3 linked regions of the Variovorax paradoxus genome follow. The protein of the gene in region 2 binds, or shares a complex with, the protein of the main gene of each other region. Links are inferred from orthologs where the notes say so. Each region holds a gene or a part of one and is shown on either strand. Other genes may lie near its edges.

Region 1 (4,785 bases), 630 kb from region 2 along the record:
TGGTATGTGCGTTTCATGATGGTTCCAGATTCCCTGATTTCCGCATGAAAAAACCTGCGGGCGCTGGGGAGCGTGTTTCGGATGGCCCCCGAAAGACGCAATGAGGTTTTCAGGGAAACCCGCAATTATCGCAAACATTGGCCGCCGGAACAATCTTCGAGCAGATTTGCGGGCCTTTCGGCATACCGGCCAGCGTGTGGATAAGGTTTTGACAAGTTAGAATGCCGAGCGCCTTCCAGCAGAGAATATCCACAATACCTATACCAAAAATGCCCGAGGGTCTCATCACTTTTTCAAGCGCCCATGTCGACTGACGGCATCGGCGAAAGCCTGTGGCAGGCCTGCGTCGACCAGCTCGCGCAGGAGCTGTCCGAGCAGCAGTTCAACACCTGGATCAAGCCCCTGACAGCGCAGGTCGCTGACGACCTGTCGCGCATGACGGTGTTCGTTGCGAACCGCTTCAAGCTCGACTGGATTCGGGCCCAGTACGCCGGCAAGATCGCCGCCATGGCCGAGAAGATGTACGGCCAGCCGGTTGCCATCGAGTTAGCGCTCGCTCCGCGCGAAGTGCCCGTGCGCTCTGCACCCGTGGCCGTCATGACCGAAACGGATGTGCCGCGCGACGTGGCTGGTCCGGGCGAGGAGCCGGCCGCGGCCGGCTTCAAGAACCGCCTGAATTCCGGCCTCACTTTCGACACCCTGGTCGAGGGCACGGCCAACCGCATGGCGCGCGCCGCGGCGATGCACGTGGCTGGCATGCCTGGCCATCTTTACAACCCGCTTTTCATCTACGGCGGTGTCGGCCTGGGCAAGACCCACCTGATGCACGCCGTGGGTAACCGGCTGCTGGCCGACAAGCCGGATTCCAAAGTTCTCTACATCCACGCCGAGCAATTCGTCTCGGATGTGGTCAAAGCCTATCAGCGCAAGACTTTCGATGAGTTCAAGGAGCGCTACCACTCGCTCGATCTGTTGCTGATCGACGATGTGCAGTTCTTCGCCAACAAGGACCGGACGCAGGAAGAGTTCTTCAACGCGTTCGAGGCCCTGCTCGCCAAGAAGTCGCACATCGTGATGACCAGCGACACCTATCCGAAGGGGCTGGCGGACATCCACGAACGCCTGGTTTCGCGCTTCGATTCGGGCCTCACGGTGGCCATCGAGCCGCCCGAGCTTGAAATGCGCGTGGCCATCCTGATCAACAAGGCACGTGCCGAATCGGCCGAAATGCCGGAAGAAGTGGCCTTCTTCGTCGCCAAGAACGTGCGCTCGAATGTGCGCGAGCTCGAAGGGGCGCTGCGCAAGATCCTGGCGTATTCGCGCTTCAACCAGAAGGAGATCTCGATCGCCCTGGCGCGCGAGGCGCTGCGCGACCTGCTGTCGATCCAGAATCGGCAGATCTCCGTCGAGAATATCCAGAAGACGGTGGCCGACTACTACAAGATCAAGGTCGCCGACATGTACAGCAAGAAACGCCCGGCCAGCATTGCGCGGCCGCGGCAGATCGCGATGTACCTGGCCAAGGAGCTCACGCAGAAAAGCCTGCCGGAAATCGGTGAGCTGTTCGGTGGGCGCGACCACACGACGGTGCTGCACGCGGTGCGCAAGATCTCGGGCGAGCGCCAGCAGCTCACCGAGCTCAACCAGCAGCTCCACGTGCTCGAGCAGACGCTCAAGGGCTGACCGCCGAATGTCATCAAGGGTGCCCCTCGCGACAGCGGAGAATGGCGTCTTACAAGCTGATTCAAAGAGATAGAGAAGAGGAAGAAGACATGATCGTTTTGAAGGCAAACCAAGACAAAGTCCTCGCCGCGCTGCAGTCGGTGGCGGGCATCGTCGAGCGGCGTCACACCTTGCCGATCCTGGCGAACGTGCTGATCCGCAAGACCGGCGGCCAGCTGCAGCTGACCACCAGCGACCTCGAAATCCAGATCCGCACCACCGCCGAGCTCGGTGGCGACGAAGGCAACTTCACCACCACCATCGGCGCGCGCAAGCTGATCGACATCCTGCGCACCATGCCGGCCGACCAGACCGTGAGCCTCGAATCGAGTGCGAGCAAGCTGGTGCTCAAGGGCGGCAAGAGCCGTTTCACGCTGCAGTCGCTGCCCGCCGAAGACTTTCCGCTGGTGCAGGAAGCCGCCAATTTCGGCCCCGTGTTCAGCGTGCCGCAAAAAACGCTGAAAGACCTGCTCTCGCAGGTGTCGTTCGCCATGGCCGTGCACGACATCCGCTACTACCTGAACGGCATCCTGTTCGTTGCCGAAGGCAAGCAGCTGAGCCTGGTGGCCACCGACGGTCACCGCCTGGCGTTCTCGTCGGCCACGCTCGACGTCGAAGTGCCGCGCCAGGAAGTCATCCTGCCGCGCAAGACCGTGCTCGAAATGCAGCGCCTGCTGTCCGACGCCGAAGGCGCCATCGAGATGCAGTTCGCGAACAACCAGGCCAAGTTCAGCTTCGGCGGCATGGAGTTCGTCACCAAGCTGGTCGAGGGCAAGTTCCCCGACTACAACCGCGTCATCCCGAAGAACCACAAGAACACCGTCACGCTGGGCCGCGCGCCGCTCCTGGCCAGCCTGCAGCGCACCGCCATCCTGACCAGCGAGAAGTTCAAGGGCGTGCGCCTGAACATCGAGCCGGGCACGCTGCGCATCGCGTCGAACAACGCCGAGCAGGAAGAAGCCCAGGACGAGCTCGACATCGACTACGGCGGCGACGCCATCGAAATCGGCTTCAACGTGACCTACCTGATCGACGCGCTGTCGAACATGGACCAGGACATGGTCAAGCTGGACCTTGCCGACTCCAACAGCTCGGCCTTGTTAACCATCCCCGAGAACGCATCTTTCAAGTACGTCGTGATGCCGATGCGTATCTAGAAAACACACCACACAGCGCCTTGCGCATACAGCCCGCGGCCCTCCGCGGGTTTGCGCTTTCAAGAGGCTGCGAATTGAGCTTTTGAGAGCCCGAAATATCACGTGAATGCCGTGAGAGTTAGAGGAATATCCGAATGAGTGCTGAAGAAAACAAGCCCGACGTGCCCCACACCGAGCCCGTCTACATCCCCGAGATCGACACCGTGGCCCCCGACACCAGCTACGGCGAAGGCTCCATCACGATCCTCGAAGGGCTTGAAGCCGTGCGCAAGCGCCCCGGCATGTACATCGGCGACACCTCCGACGGCACCGGCCTGCACCACCTGGTGTTCGAAGTCGTCGACAACTCCATCGACGAGGCGCTGGCCGGCCATTGCGACGACATCGTCGTGACCATCCACAGCGACAACTCGATCTCCGTTACCGACAACGGCCGCGGCATCCCGACCGGCGTGAAGATGGACGACAAGCACGAGCCCAAGCGCTCGGCTGCGGAAATTGCGCTCACCGAACTGCACGCCGGCGGCAAGTTCAACCAGAACAGCTACAAGGTCTCGGGCGGCCTGCACGGCGTGGGCGTGAGCTGCGTGAACGCGCTGAGCGTGATGCTGCGCCTCGTGGTGCGCCGCGAAGGCAAGATCCACGAACTCGAATTCAGCCGCGGCTTCGTGCAGAACCGCCTGCTCGAGACGGTGAACGGCGTCGAAGTCTCGCCCATGAAGATCATCGGCGACACCGACAAGCGCGGCACCGAGGTGCACTTTCTGCCCGACACGCAGATCTTCAAGGAGAACTCGGACTTCCACTACGAGATCCTCAGCAAGCGCCTGCGCGAACTGAGCTTCCTGAACAACGGCGTGCGCATCCGCCTGAAGGACGAGCGCACCGGCAAGGAAGACGACTTCTCCGGCGCCGGCGGCGTGCGCGGCTTCGTGGAGTTCATCAACAAAGGCAAGACCGTCCTGCACCCGAACTCGTTCTACGCAGAGGGCGAGCGCCCGGCCGACACCTACGGCGGCATCCCCGGCACGCACATCGGCGTCGAAGTGGCGATGCAGTGGAACAGCGGCTACAACGAGCAGGTGCTGTGCTTCACCAACAACATCCCGCAGCGTGACGGCGGCACCCACCTCACCGGCCTGCGCGCCGCGATGACCCGCGTCATCAACAAGTACATCGAAGAAAACGAGTTCGCGAAGAAGGCGAAGGTCGAAGTCACCGGCGACGACATGCGCGAAGGCCTGTGCTGCGTGCTGAGCGTGAAGGTGCCCGAGCCCAAGTTCTCGAGCCAGACCAAGGACAAGCTGGTGTCCAGCGAAGTGCGCGCGCCGGTGGAAGACATCGTCGGCAAGCTGCTCACCGACTACCTGCAGGAACGCCCGAACGACGCCAAGATCATCTGCGGCAAGATCGTCGAGGCCGCCCGTGCCCGCGAAGCCGCCCGCAAGGCCCGCGAAATGACGCGCCGCAAGGGCGTGCTCGACGGCATGGGCCTGCCCGGCAAGCTGGCCGACTGCCAGGAGAAAGATCCGGCGCTGTGCGAGGTCTACCTGGTGGAGGGTGACTCCGCCGGCGGCTCCGCCAAGCAGGGCCGCGACCGGAAGTTCCAGGCCATCCTGCCGCTGCGCGGCAAGATCCTGAACGTCGAGAAGGCACGCTACGAAAAGCTGCTCACCAGCAACGAAATTCTCACGATGATCACCGCGCTGGGCACCGGCATCGGCCGCGCTGGCGCGACCACCGCGGGCGGCGGCGCGGACGACTTCAACGTCGCCAAGCTGCGCTACCACCGCATCATCATCATGACCGACGCCGACGTCGACGGCGCCCACATCCGCACGCTGCTGCTCACCTTCTTCTACCGCCAGATGCCGGAGCTGGTCGAGCGCGGCCATATCTACATCGC
Region 2 (4,828 bases):
CCAGCCTGCATGCAGTGGCGGCAGCAGATACTGCTCGTGCAGGTCTTCGAGGATGCCGGGCGTTCCCGCAGAAAGCTCGTTGTTGAGCAGAATTGTGCAGGGATCGAAGTTCTTCAGGCCCAGGCGGCGCTTGCTGCGCACCACCGGTTCGAGCGTCACGGTCTCGCCGTTCGGCAGTTCGATCTTCTTGGGCGACTTGATGGCCGGGTCGATCGACCCGATGCGCACATTGAGCCCCGCCATATGAAAGATGCGCACAAGTTGCGCGACGTTGGCGAGATAAAAGGTATTTTTGGAGTGATTTTCCGGAATGACGAGCAGGTTGCGCGCTTCCGGACAGATCTTTTCGATGGCCGCCTGCGCGGCCTGCACCGCCAGTGGCAGCATCTCCTTCGTGAGATTGTTCCAGCCGCCCGGAAACAGATTCGTGTCGACCGGGGCCAGCTTGAAGCCGGCGTTGCGGATGTCGACGGCGCTGTAGAACGGCGGCGTGTGCTCCATCCACTCGAGCCGGAACCAGCGCTCGATGGCGGGCATCGAGTCGAGCACCCGCTGCTCCAGTTCGTTGATCGGGCCGGTCAGGGCGGTGACGAGATGCGGAACCATGCGGCGGCCTTGTTGGTTTTGTGCTTAAAGGTGGAGCGGAATTGTAGGATTTGGGGATGGCCGCCCCAATGACAAGACCGCACGCGGGCGCATCGGATCAGGTCCGGACTTCGCCCTGCCCGAGCACCACGTACTTGAGCGAGGTCAGTCCTTCGATGCCCACCGGACCGCGGGCGTGGAACTTGTCGGTGCTGATGCCGATTTCGGCGCCCAGCCCGAACTCGAAGCCATCTGCGAAGCGCGTGCTCGCATTGACCATCACGCTGGCCGAATCGACCTCGCGCAGGAAGCGCTGTGCGTGCACATGGTCGCGCGTAACGATGGCGTCGGTGTGATGGCTCGAATAGCGGTTGATGTGCGCAATGGCCTCGTCCACGCCGGCCACCACCTTGATGCTGATGACGGCGGCCAGGTATTCCTCGGACCAGTCGGACTCGACCGCATCGACCACCCGGGCCTTCGGATCGAGCGCCTCGTCGGCGCGCAGGATGGCAGCAGCAGCCGGGTCGCAGCGCATTTCCACGCCCTTGGCCGCGAAGATGGCGGCGATCTCGGGCAGGAAGTCGTCGGCCACGGAAGCCGACACCAGCAGGCCTTCGGCGGCGTTGCACGGGCTGTACTTCTGGGTCTTGGCGTTGTCGACGATGCGCAGCGCCATGTCGAACTCGGCCGTGTCGTCCACGTAGACGTGGCAGTTGCCGTCCAGGTGCTTGATGACCGGCACCTTGGCGTCACGGCTGATGCGCTCGATCAGCCCCTTGCCGCCGCGCGGAATGATCACGTCGACGAACTCGGGCATGGCGATCAGCTGGCCGACGGCCTCGCGGTCGGTGGTCTGCACCAGCTGCACCGCCTCGACAGGCAGGCCGGCTTCGGCCAGTGCTTCCGACACCAGCAGCGCCAGCGCCTTGTTCGACTCGATGGCTTCCGAGCCGCCGCGCAGGATGGCCGCGTTGCCGCTCTTGATGGCCAGGCTCGCCGCCTCGATGGTCACGTTGGGCCGGCTCTCGTAGATCATGCCGAACACGCCGATCGGCACGCGCATCTGGCCCACGCGAATGCCGCTGGGCTGCTGCTTCATGCCGATGATTTCACCGATCACGTCGGCCATGCCGGCGAGCTGCTCGCAACCCAGGGCCACGGTCTCGATGACCTTGGGCGTGAGCTTGAGGCGGTCGACCATCGGCGCCGAGAGACCGGCAGCGGTGGCGCGCTCCAGGTCTTTCTGATTGGCGACGGCCAGCACCGGGCCGGCTTCGCGCAGGCGCTGGGCCAGCGCCTTCAATGCTATGTTTTTGGTAGCTGCATCCGCACGGGCCATGAGGAATGCAGCGGCTTTGGCTTGCAGACCCAGTGTCTGCATGTGCTCGCTGACGTTGAACGCATTCATGTGTTCATTTTCCCACGCCGACCTGTGACCCGGCTTACATGGGCCTTTTGATGGCTCGAGCCATCGCGCCCAAGCGGATCAGGCGCGCCGAGGAGCGGCCGCCGCGCTGCTGCATGCGCGGCACAGCATCAGCGCCAGCCGCTGCAGGGCTTGCCAGCCGCTGGCGGGCCAGTCGGGCTGTTTCAGCCCCTTCACGATGCCGTCCACCACATGCGCCGCGCGCAGCAGCCGGGTCAGCATGCGGTCGTCCAGCCGCGGCAGCACGCGCTCGAAGGCGCGCTCGCGCGGGCCCCAGATACGGTTCTCGCGCAGCGCCATCGGCAGCGGGCGGCCCGAGGCCATGGCGTCCTTCACGCGCTTGAGCGCGCGGATGTCTTCGGCAATCGTGTAGTGCACAAGCACTTCGGCCTCGCCTTCGGCCTGCAGGCCGTCGAGCATGCGTGCCACACGCTGCGGATTGCCGGCCAGCACGGCTTCGGAGAGCTTGAACACGTCGTAGCGCGCCACGTTGTTGACCGCGCCTTCGACCTGCTCCCAGCTCAGCTCGCCGGCCGGATGCAGCAGTGCGAGCTTCTGGATTTCCTGGTGCGCAGCGAGCAGGTTTCCCTCCACGCGATCGGCAAAGAACTGCAGCGTGCGCTGGCCTTCGTCGCCGGGCATCACGCGCTGGCCCTGCTGACCCAGGCGCTGCGCGATCCATTGCGGCAGCGCGCTGCGCTCGATCGGGTCGACCTGGATGCTCGCGCCGTTGTTCTCCAGCGCCGAGAACCAGGCGCCGGTGCGCGTGGCCTTGTCCAGCCGCGGCAACATCACCAGCGTGAGCGTGCCGTCGTTGCCGGGCGCGGACTCGGCCATCTGCTGCAACGCCGCGCTGCCGTCCTTGCCGGGCTTGCCCGAAGGAATGCGGATCTCGACGATCTGCTTATCGGCGAACAGCGAGAGCGAGCCCCCGGCCGCGAGCACCGCGCTCCAGTCGAAGTGCGCGCCGGCCACGGTGTAAGAGCTGCGCTCGGTATAGCCCTGCGCGCGCGCGGCGGTGCGGATGGCGTCGGCCGCCTCCTGCGCGAGCAGCGGCTCGTCGCCGTGGATCGTGTAGAGCGGCTTCAGGCCCTTCTGCAGGTGGGCCCCGAGCTGGGCGCTGGCAAGTTGCATGGAAATGGAATGACCGGAGCGCGCGGGCTCAGAGTTCCTTGACGGCCGCCAGGCGGCGCATCAGCTGCTGCGCGATGTCCGACTGCATGTCGCGGAACAGCAGGTCGGCTTCGCCTTCCTTGGCCAGCGCGTTGGTTTCGTTGAAGCTCAGGTCGCGCGTCTGCGAGACGTCGGTGGCCGGCAGCAGGTCTTTGCCACCCGGCGTGCGCAGGCGGAAGCGCACCTTCAGCTGAAGCTGCAGCTCGCGCACCAGGCCGGCCGAATTGGTCGAGATCACGATGCGGTTGCGGTCCTCGCTCAGGATCTCCAGCACCACGTCGGCGGCCGGCGCCGGGGACGAACCACCGGCGGTGGTCGTGTCAGGCGTTACCACCGTCACCGTGCCGGTTGCCCGCAGCTCGCGCCGGATCTGGTTGATCATGGCCGAGTTGCCCGACACCTGCAGCGTCTTGAACGCGAAGACAGGCGCCTTGCGCAGCTCGAAACCGCAACCGGCCAGGCCGAGCGAAGCGCCCGCCGCCGTCAGTCCAAGAAGAAAGCCGCGGCGCGGCAGCGAGACATTGCGAGTGTTCATGCTTGAGTCGTTCAAAGGACCACGTTGACCAGACGGCCGGGAACCACGATCACGCGCTTGGGCGGCGCGCCTTCGGCGAAGTTGACGAAATCGTCGCAGGCGAGCGCGAGCTTCTCGATCTCGTCCTTCGATGCGCCGGCCGGCACGCTGAGCTTGCCGCGCAGCTTGCCGTTGACCTGCAGCATGAGTTCGATCTCGTCCTGCACCAGCGCTGCGACGTCGATCGCGGGCCAGGGCGCATCGAGCAGGCCGCCCAGGCCCTTGTCGTAGCCGAGTTCGTTCCACAGCTGCTGGGCGATGTGCGGCGTGGCTGGGTAAAGACAGCGCAGCAGGATGCCGAAGCCTTCGTTCACGGCGGCCAAGTCGCCCGGGGTGCCCTCGGATTTAAAGCCCTCGAGCGCGTTGAGCAGCTTCATCGTGCCCGACACCACCGTGTTGTATTGCATGCGCTGGTAGTCGTAGTCGATTTGGCGCAGCACGGTGTGCACCTCGCGGCGCAGCGCCTGAGCATTCTTGCCGTACGTCGGCGGCCCTCCCAGGGTCACAGGCTGTTCCGCCTGCGCGGCACCGAAGTTCCACACCCGGCGCAGGAAGCGGTAGCTGCCTTCGACGGCCGCGTCGTTCCACTCGAGCGTGGCTTCGGGCGGCGCGGTGAACATGGTGTACAGGCGCGCGGTGTCGGCGCCGTATTTCTCGATCAGGTCCTGCGGGTCGACGCCGTTGCGTTCACTCTTGCCCATCTTGCCGACGCCGCCGTACTCGACCTTCGTGCCGTCGGCGGTGGTGCCGCCGATGATGCGGCCCTGCGCGTCGAGCACCGTCGTGACTTCAGTCGGCGGGAAGTAGTCCTTGCCGCCCTTTTCATTGCGCTTGTAGAAGATGTGGTTGAGCACCATGCCCTGCGTCAGCAGCTTGCTGAAGGGCTCGTCGGCCTTCACCAGGCCAAGGTCGCGCATCACCTTGGTCCAGAAGCGCGCGTACAGCAGGTGAAGAATGGCGTGTTCGATGCCGCCGATGTACTGGTCCATCGGCATCCAGTAGTCGGCGCCGCCGGCCACCATGGCTTCGTCGTTCTTCGGATCGCAGTAGCGCATGAAGTACCACGA
Region 3 (4,984 bases), 2.6 Mb from region 2 along the record:
CGGTGAGCGCACCGGCCGCCACGCCCACGCCGATGAAGCTCACGTCGCTGGCCTTGAGCCCGCCGCGCGAGAGCACGAGGTTGGCCACCATGTTGGTCGACGAGCCCGGCGCGGAGACGCCGATCTTCTTCCCCTTGAGATCCTGGATGCCGGTGTAGCCGGCCATGTTCTTGGTCGACACGCCCACCGCAATCTGCGGTGCGCGTCCCTGCAGCACGAAGGCCTGGAAGAACTGGTTCTTGGCCTGCAGGTTGATGGTGTGTTCGTAAGCGCCCGAGCAGACATCGGCCGAACCGCCGACCACCGCCTGCAATGCACGTGCGCCGCCGGCGAAATCGGAAATCTCCACATCGAGCCCTTCGGCCTTGAAGTAGCCGAGCTGCTCGGAGATGGTGAGCGGCAGGTAGTAGAACGCCGCCTTGCCGCCGACCGCGATGGAGATCTTCGTCTTCTCCAGCTTCGCCTGCTGCGCAAAGACGCGCGGCAACGCGATGGTTGCAGCAGCAATGGCGGCAGTAGCTGAAATGAGAGTGCGGCGATGAAGCATGAAACGTTGCCCGTTGGCTCTGTGACTCGTAAGAACTGAATCGAGCTTAGGGGCCGCACCACACGGCTGCATCGGGGTGATCCCGTGCGGGTTTTCACGTAAGCACGAAGGCCTCTCCGAGAAGCCTTCGCCAGGGCGTCATTGCGCCAGAAAAAGTCTCGCGATATCGATCCGTGCTACCTGCGATCCACCAGCGCATGAGCGATGGTGCCGAGGTCGACGTACTCGAGCTCGCTGCCAGCCGGCACGCCGCGCGCAAGGCGTGTCACGGTCAGGCCGTGCTGCTTCAGCGCTTCGCCGATCACATGCGCGGTGGCCTCGCCCTCGGCCGTAAAGTTCGTGGCGAGGATGACCTCGCTCACCGTGCCGTCGCGCGCCCGGTCGAAGAGCTTCTGCAGGCCGATGTCCTTCGGCCCGATGCCGTCGAGCGGACTCAGCTTGCCCATCAGCACGAAGTAATAGCCGCGGAACGCACCGGTGCGTTCGAGCGCGGCCTGGTCGGCCGGCGTCTCGACCACGCAGAGCTTGCTCGCATCGCGCCGCGTGTCGAGGCAGACGTTGCAGACCGGCGCCTCGGTAAAGGTGTTGCAGCGCTCGCAATGCCGCACGTGGCCCGCAGCCTGCTGCAACGCGCGCGCGAGCAACTGTGCGCCCTCGCGGTCGTGCTGCAGCAGATGGAATGCCATGCGCGAGGCCGACTTGACGCCGACACCGGGCAGGCGGCGCAGCGCATCGACCAAGGCGTCGAGCGAACTGGCGTCTGCCATTTACTTCGGCCGCTCGCTCAGAACGGCAGCTTCATGCCGGGCGGGAGACCTGGCATGCCGGCCGTCAGCTTGCCCATCTTCTGCTCGCTGGTTTCCTCGGCCTTGCGCACGGCGGCGTTGAAGGCGGCAGCCACGAGGTCTTCGAGCATGTCCTTGTCGTCCGCCAGCAGGCTGGGGTCGATGGTGATGCGCTTGACGTCGTGCTTGCAGGTCATGACGACCTTGACGAGACCGGCGCCGGATTCGCCTTCGACCTCGATGTGAGCCAGCTCTTCCTGGGCCTTCTTGAGGTTGTCCTGCATTGCCTGCGCCTGCTTCATGAGGCCGGCCAGTTGTCCTTTGTTGAACATCGTTGGTCCTGTGTCTGGTTGGAAAGTGGGTGAAGGATAAGAGAGACGGAAGCTCAGGCTGGTTTCAGCGTGCCAGGGACGATCTTCGCATCGAAGTCGCGCATCAGCGCCTGCACTTCGGGGTCGCTGAGGATGGCCTCTTCGGCCACGCGCTGGCGCTCGTCGGCGGCCTGCTTGTTGCGGCGCGCGGGGCTGTCGACAACGCTGCCGATCTCGATGGCGAGCTTGACATCGTGGCCCAGGCTACCCAGCGCAGCCGTCAGCTTTTCGCGGCTGGACGGCTGGTTGAGCGTTTCGCGCTCGATGCGCAGCAGCCACTGGTCGGTGTCGCGGCCCACCAGCTGCGACTGCAGCGCCAGTTCGCGCGCAAGGGCGGTGATGGCCTCGGCTGCGACCAGTTGGGAGACGGTGGCGTACCAGAAGTCGCCGTCTTCGCTGGTCGGAATGGGGGTGAAGGTGCTGCGCGGCTCGTCGGCGCGCGGCGTGTCGCGGGCACTGGGCGGAGGCTGCACGCGGATGGGCACGCCGACAACCCGGGCGGGTGCTTCGGCGGCAGCACCGGGGCGGGGTTCGGCCTGCCGGGGTTCGTCGACCACGGCGAGGCGATGGCCGGCGGGAACCGGGGCGGGCGCCGGCGCGGGTGTAGCAGGCGCGTCGACCGGAGGGCGAGCCACCGGCGCGGGGGCCGGAGCGGGTGGCACGGCGCGCGCCGGAGCTGCCGGCGCCACGGCCGCAGCTTCATTCAGAGTTTTTTTTTCCGTGGAGGCCGTCGAAGCAGCCGCGTTGGAAGGTTTGAAGGCCAATAGCCGCAAAAGCACCATGGTCAGCGCGGCGTACTCATCGGGGGCCAGGCCCAGTTCGCCGCGGCCATGCAGGCACAGGCTGTAGAGCAGTTGCGTTTCGTCGGCCGGCATCAGCGCGGCAAGGCGCGCGGTGTCTGCCGCGTCGGGGTCGGTGGCGGAATCGGCCGACTCCGCGCGCGAGGGCACGGCCTGCAGCACGGCCATGGCCTGCAGCACCGCCGTCATTTCCTCGAGCGTGGAGGCGGCGGACATGCCGTCGACGCGCAGCGCCTCCGATGTCTCGACCACCGTCTTTCCGTCGCCCTGCGCCAGCGCCTCGATCAGGCGGAACACATGGCCGCGATCGACGCTGCCGAGCATCTGGCGCACGCCAGCCTCGACCAGTTCGCCGTTGCCGAAGGCGATGGCCTGGTCGGTGAGCGAGAGCGCATCGCGCATCGAGCCGCGCGCCGCGCGCGCCAGCAGGCGCAGCGCCTGCGGCTCGGCCGGAACGTTTTCAGTCTGCAGCACGCTGGTGAGGTGCTCGAGCACCGTCTCGGGCGCCATCGGCCGCAGGTTGAACTGCAGGCAGCGCGACAGCACCGTGACCGGCACCTTCTGCGGATCGGTCGTGGCCAGCACGAACTTGAGGTACTCGGGCGGCTCCTCGAGCGTCTTCAGCATCGCGTTGAACGCGGTGTTCGTGAGCATGTGCACTTCGTCGATCATGAAGACCTTGAAGCGCCCCTGCACCGGCTTGTAGACCGCCTGCTCGAGCAGCGACTGCACCTCGTCCACGCCGCGGTTCGAGGCCGCGTCGAGCTCGGTGTAGTCCACGAAGCGTCCCGAGTCGATGTCGCGGCAGGCCTGGCACACACCGCACGGCGTGGCCGTGATGCCGCCCTGCCCGTCCGGCCCCTGGCAGTTCAGTGACTTCGCCAGAATCCGCGAGACCGTGGTCTTGCCGACACCCCGGGTGCCGGTGAAAAGATAGGCGTGATGCAGGCGCTGCGTGGTCAACGCGTTCTCGAGCGCCTGAACCACATGCCCCTGACCGACCATCTCACCGAAGGTTTTCGGACGGAACTTGCGAGCGAGCACGAGATAAGACATTGCGGGCATTCTAAAAGGCACGGCGCCGGCCCTCAGCCCTACCCCGCAATCAAAAAAGGCCTGCCTTTTCGTGGGACACCGAGGAACCGGCTTCGCCGGGCCTCAGGTGTCGCCCCCAGCAGGGGGGAAGGAGAAGCGACACGAAGTGCGCGCATCCTGGGGGGTTACAATGCGTGCTGACGGGCCTCCCTGCATGGTGAAGTGGCCAACCGGGTCAGGTGGGGAACCAAGCAGCCCTAACTGCGTAGTCAGTGCCAGGGGTAAGGCTCGTCAACCTTTTCAGCGGCTTCGTTTCATTCCGTGCGAAATGAAACGAGGTTTGCAAAAACTCTCAGCGACAGAAATTCCAACGGCGCGAGGCCTTCACAGGCCCAGCCGCTGGATCGCACCGCGCGCAGCCGCCGCGCCACTGGCCATCGATGCAGTCAGCAAGTAGCCACCGGTCGGCGCTTCCCAATCGAGCATCTCCCCTGCCGCGAACACGCCGGGCAGTGCGTTCGCCATCAACTGCGCATCCAGCGCGTCGAAGCGCACGCCGCCTGCCGTGCTGATCGCCTCGTCGATGGGGCGCGTCGCGACAAGCTTCAAGGGCACGGCCTTGATCGTGGCCGCCAGTTGCGCCGCGTCCTGCATCGCTTCGCGGCTCAATGCCTCGTGCAGCACGCCGGCCTTGATGCCTTCGAGCCCGAGCCGGCTCTTGAGGTGGCTGCTGAGCGAGCGAGCACCACGGGGATGCGTGACCGCGGCCAGCACCTGCTCGGCGTTGCGGTCGGGCAGCAGGTCCAGCAGCAGCGTCGCACTTCCTTTTGCAGCGATCTCGTCGCGCAGCAGCGCCGATGCCGCATAGATCAGGCTGCCCTCAATCCCCGTGGCCGTTGCAACGAATTCGCCCTTGCGCGCAAAGTGCCGCCCCTGGCCGTCGGTAAAAGAAATCGCGACCGACTTGAAGGGCTGCCCCGCAAAACGGCTGGAGAAATGCTCGCTCCAGCCCGTGCCGTCGAAACCGGAGTTGGCGGGTAGCAGCGGCGCCACCTCCACGCCCTGCGCCTGCAGCCATGGCGCCCACGCGCCATCGGAGCCGAGGCGCGCCCAGCTTGCGCCGCCCAGCGCCAGTACCACGGCATCGGCCTTTGCAGTGACGTCGCCAGCGGGTGTCGAGAATCGCAACGCAGCCGCATCGAACGGCCCATCGCCCACCCAACGATGCCGCATATGAAACTGCACACCCGCCGCACGCAGCCGATGCAGCCACGCACGCAGCAGCGGCGCGGCCTTCATGTCGGTCGGGAAAACGCGCCCCGAAGTGCCCACGAAGGTTTCGATTCCCAGGCCGTTCGCCCATTCGCGCACCTGCTGCGGCCCGAATTGCGCAAGCATCGGCTCCAGTTGCGCGCGGCGCTCGCCGAAGCGGCTCATGAACACATC

Evidence for each region.
Region 1: the proteins of holA (region 2) and dnaN are in contact, whole or in part, in a cryo-EM structure (PDB 8GIZ), measured with the Escherichia coli proteins. The link is inferred for Variovorax paradoxus from one-to-one orthologs.
Region 3: the proteins of holA (region 2) and dnaX are in contact, whole or in part, in a cryo-EM structure (PDB 8GIZ), measured with the Escherichia coli proteins. The link is inferred for Variovorax paradoxus from one-to-one orthologs.

What each region holds. Positions count from the first base shown.
Region 1 is NZ_CP102931.1:6,892,759-6,897,543, reverse strand. Bases 1,037-3,825 are described here. They hold dnaN (DNA polymerase III subunit beta), read left to right. Parts: upstream 1,037-1,772; coding sequence 1,773-2,879; downstream 2,880-3,825. Other genes in these bases: gyrB (DNA topoisomerase (ATP-hydrolyzing) subunit B), read left to right, coding at 3,014-3,825; dnaA (chromosomal replication initiator protein DnaA), read left to right, coding at 1,037-1,683. Also shown: rpmH (50S ribosomal protein L34), read right to left, coding at 1-17; more of dnaA, read left to right, coding at 304-1,036; more of gyrB, read left to right, coding at 3,826-4,785. UniProt on the Escherichia coli protein: Confers DNA tethering and processivity to DNA polymerases and other proteins. Acts as a clamp, forming a ring around DNA (a reaction catalyzed by the clamp-loading complex) which diffuses in an ATP-independent manner freely and bidirectionally along dsDNA.
Region 2 is NZ_CP102931.1:6,257,618-6,262,445, forward strand. Bases 1,112-3,943 are described here. They hold holA (DNA polymerase III subunit delta), read right to left. Parts: upstream 3,149-3,943; coding sequence 2,075-3,148; downstream 1,112-2,074. Other genes in these bases: NWF24_RS29330 (glutamate-5-semialdehyde dehydrogenase), read right to left, coding at 1,112-1,996; NWF24_RS29340 (LPS-assembly lipoprotein LptE), read right to left, coding at 3,177-3,722; leuS (leucine--tRNA ligase), read right to left, coding at 3,734-3,943. Outside these bases: gshA (glutamate--cysteine ligase), read right to left, coding at 1-606; more of NWF24_RS29330, read right to left, coding at 704-1,111; more of leuS, read right to left, coding at 3,944-4,828. UniProt on the Escherichia coli protein: Part of the beta sliding clamp loading complex, which hydrolyzes ATP to load the beta clamp onto primed DNA to form the DNA replication pre-initiation complex.
Region 3 is NZ_CP102931.1:3,683,660-3,688,643, forward strand. What follows is about bases 1,139-4,126. They hold dnaX (DNA polymerase III subunit gamma/tau), read right to left. Parts: upstream 3,560-4,126; coding sequence 1,718-3,559; downstream 1,139-1,717. Other genes in these bases: recR (recombination mediator RecR), read right to left, coding at 1,139-1,314; NWF24_RS17405 (YbaB/EbfC family nucleoid-associated protein), read right to left, coding at 1,332-1,664; NWF24_RS17420 (TIGR03862 family flavoprotein), read right to left, coding at 3,923-4,126. Outside these bases: NWF24_RS17395 (ABC transporter substrate-binding protein), read right to left, coding at 1-547; more of recR, read right to left, coding at 724-1,138; more of NWF24_RS17420, read right to left, coding at 4,127-4,984. UniProt on the Escherichia coli protein: Part of the beta sliding clamp loading complex, which hydrolyzes ATP to load the beta clamp onto primed DNA to form the DNA replication pre-initiation complex.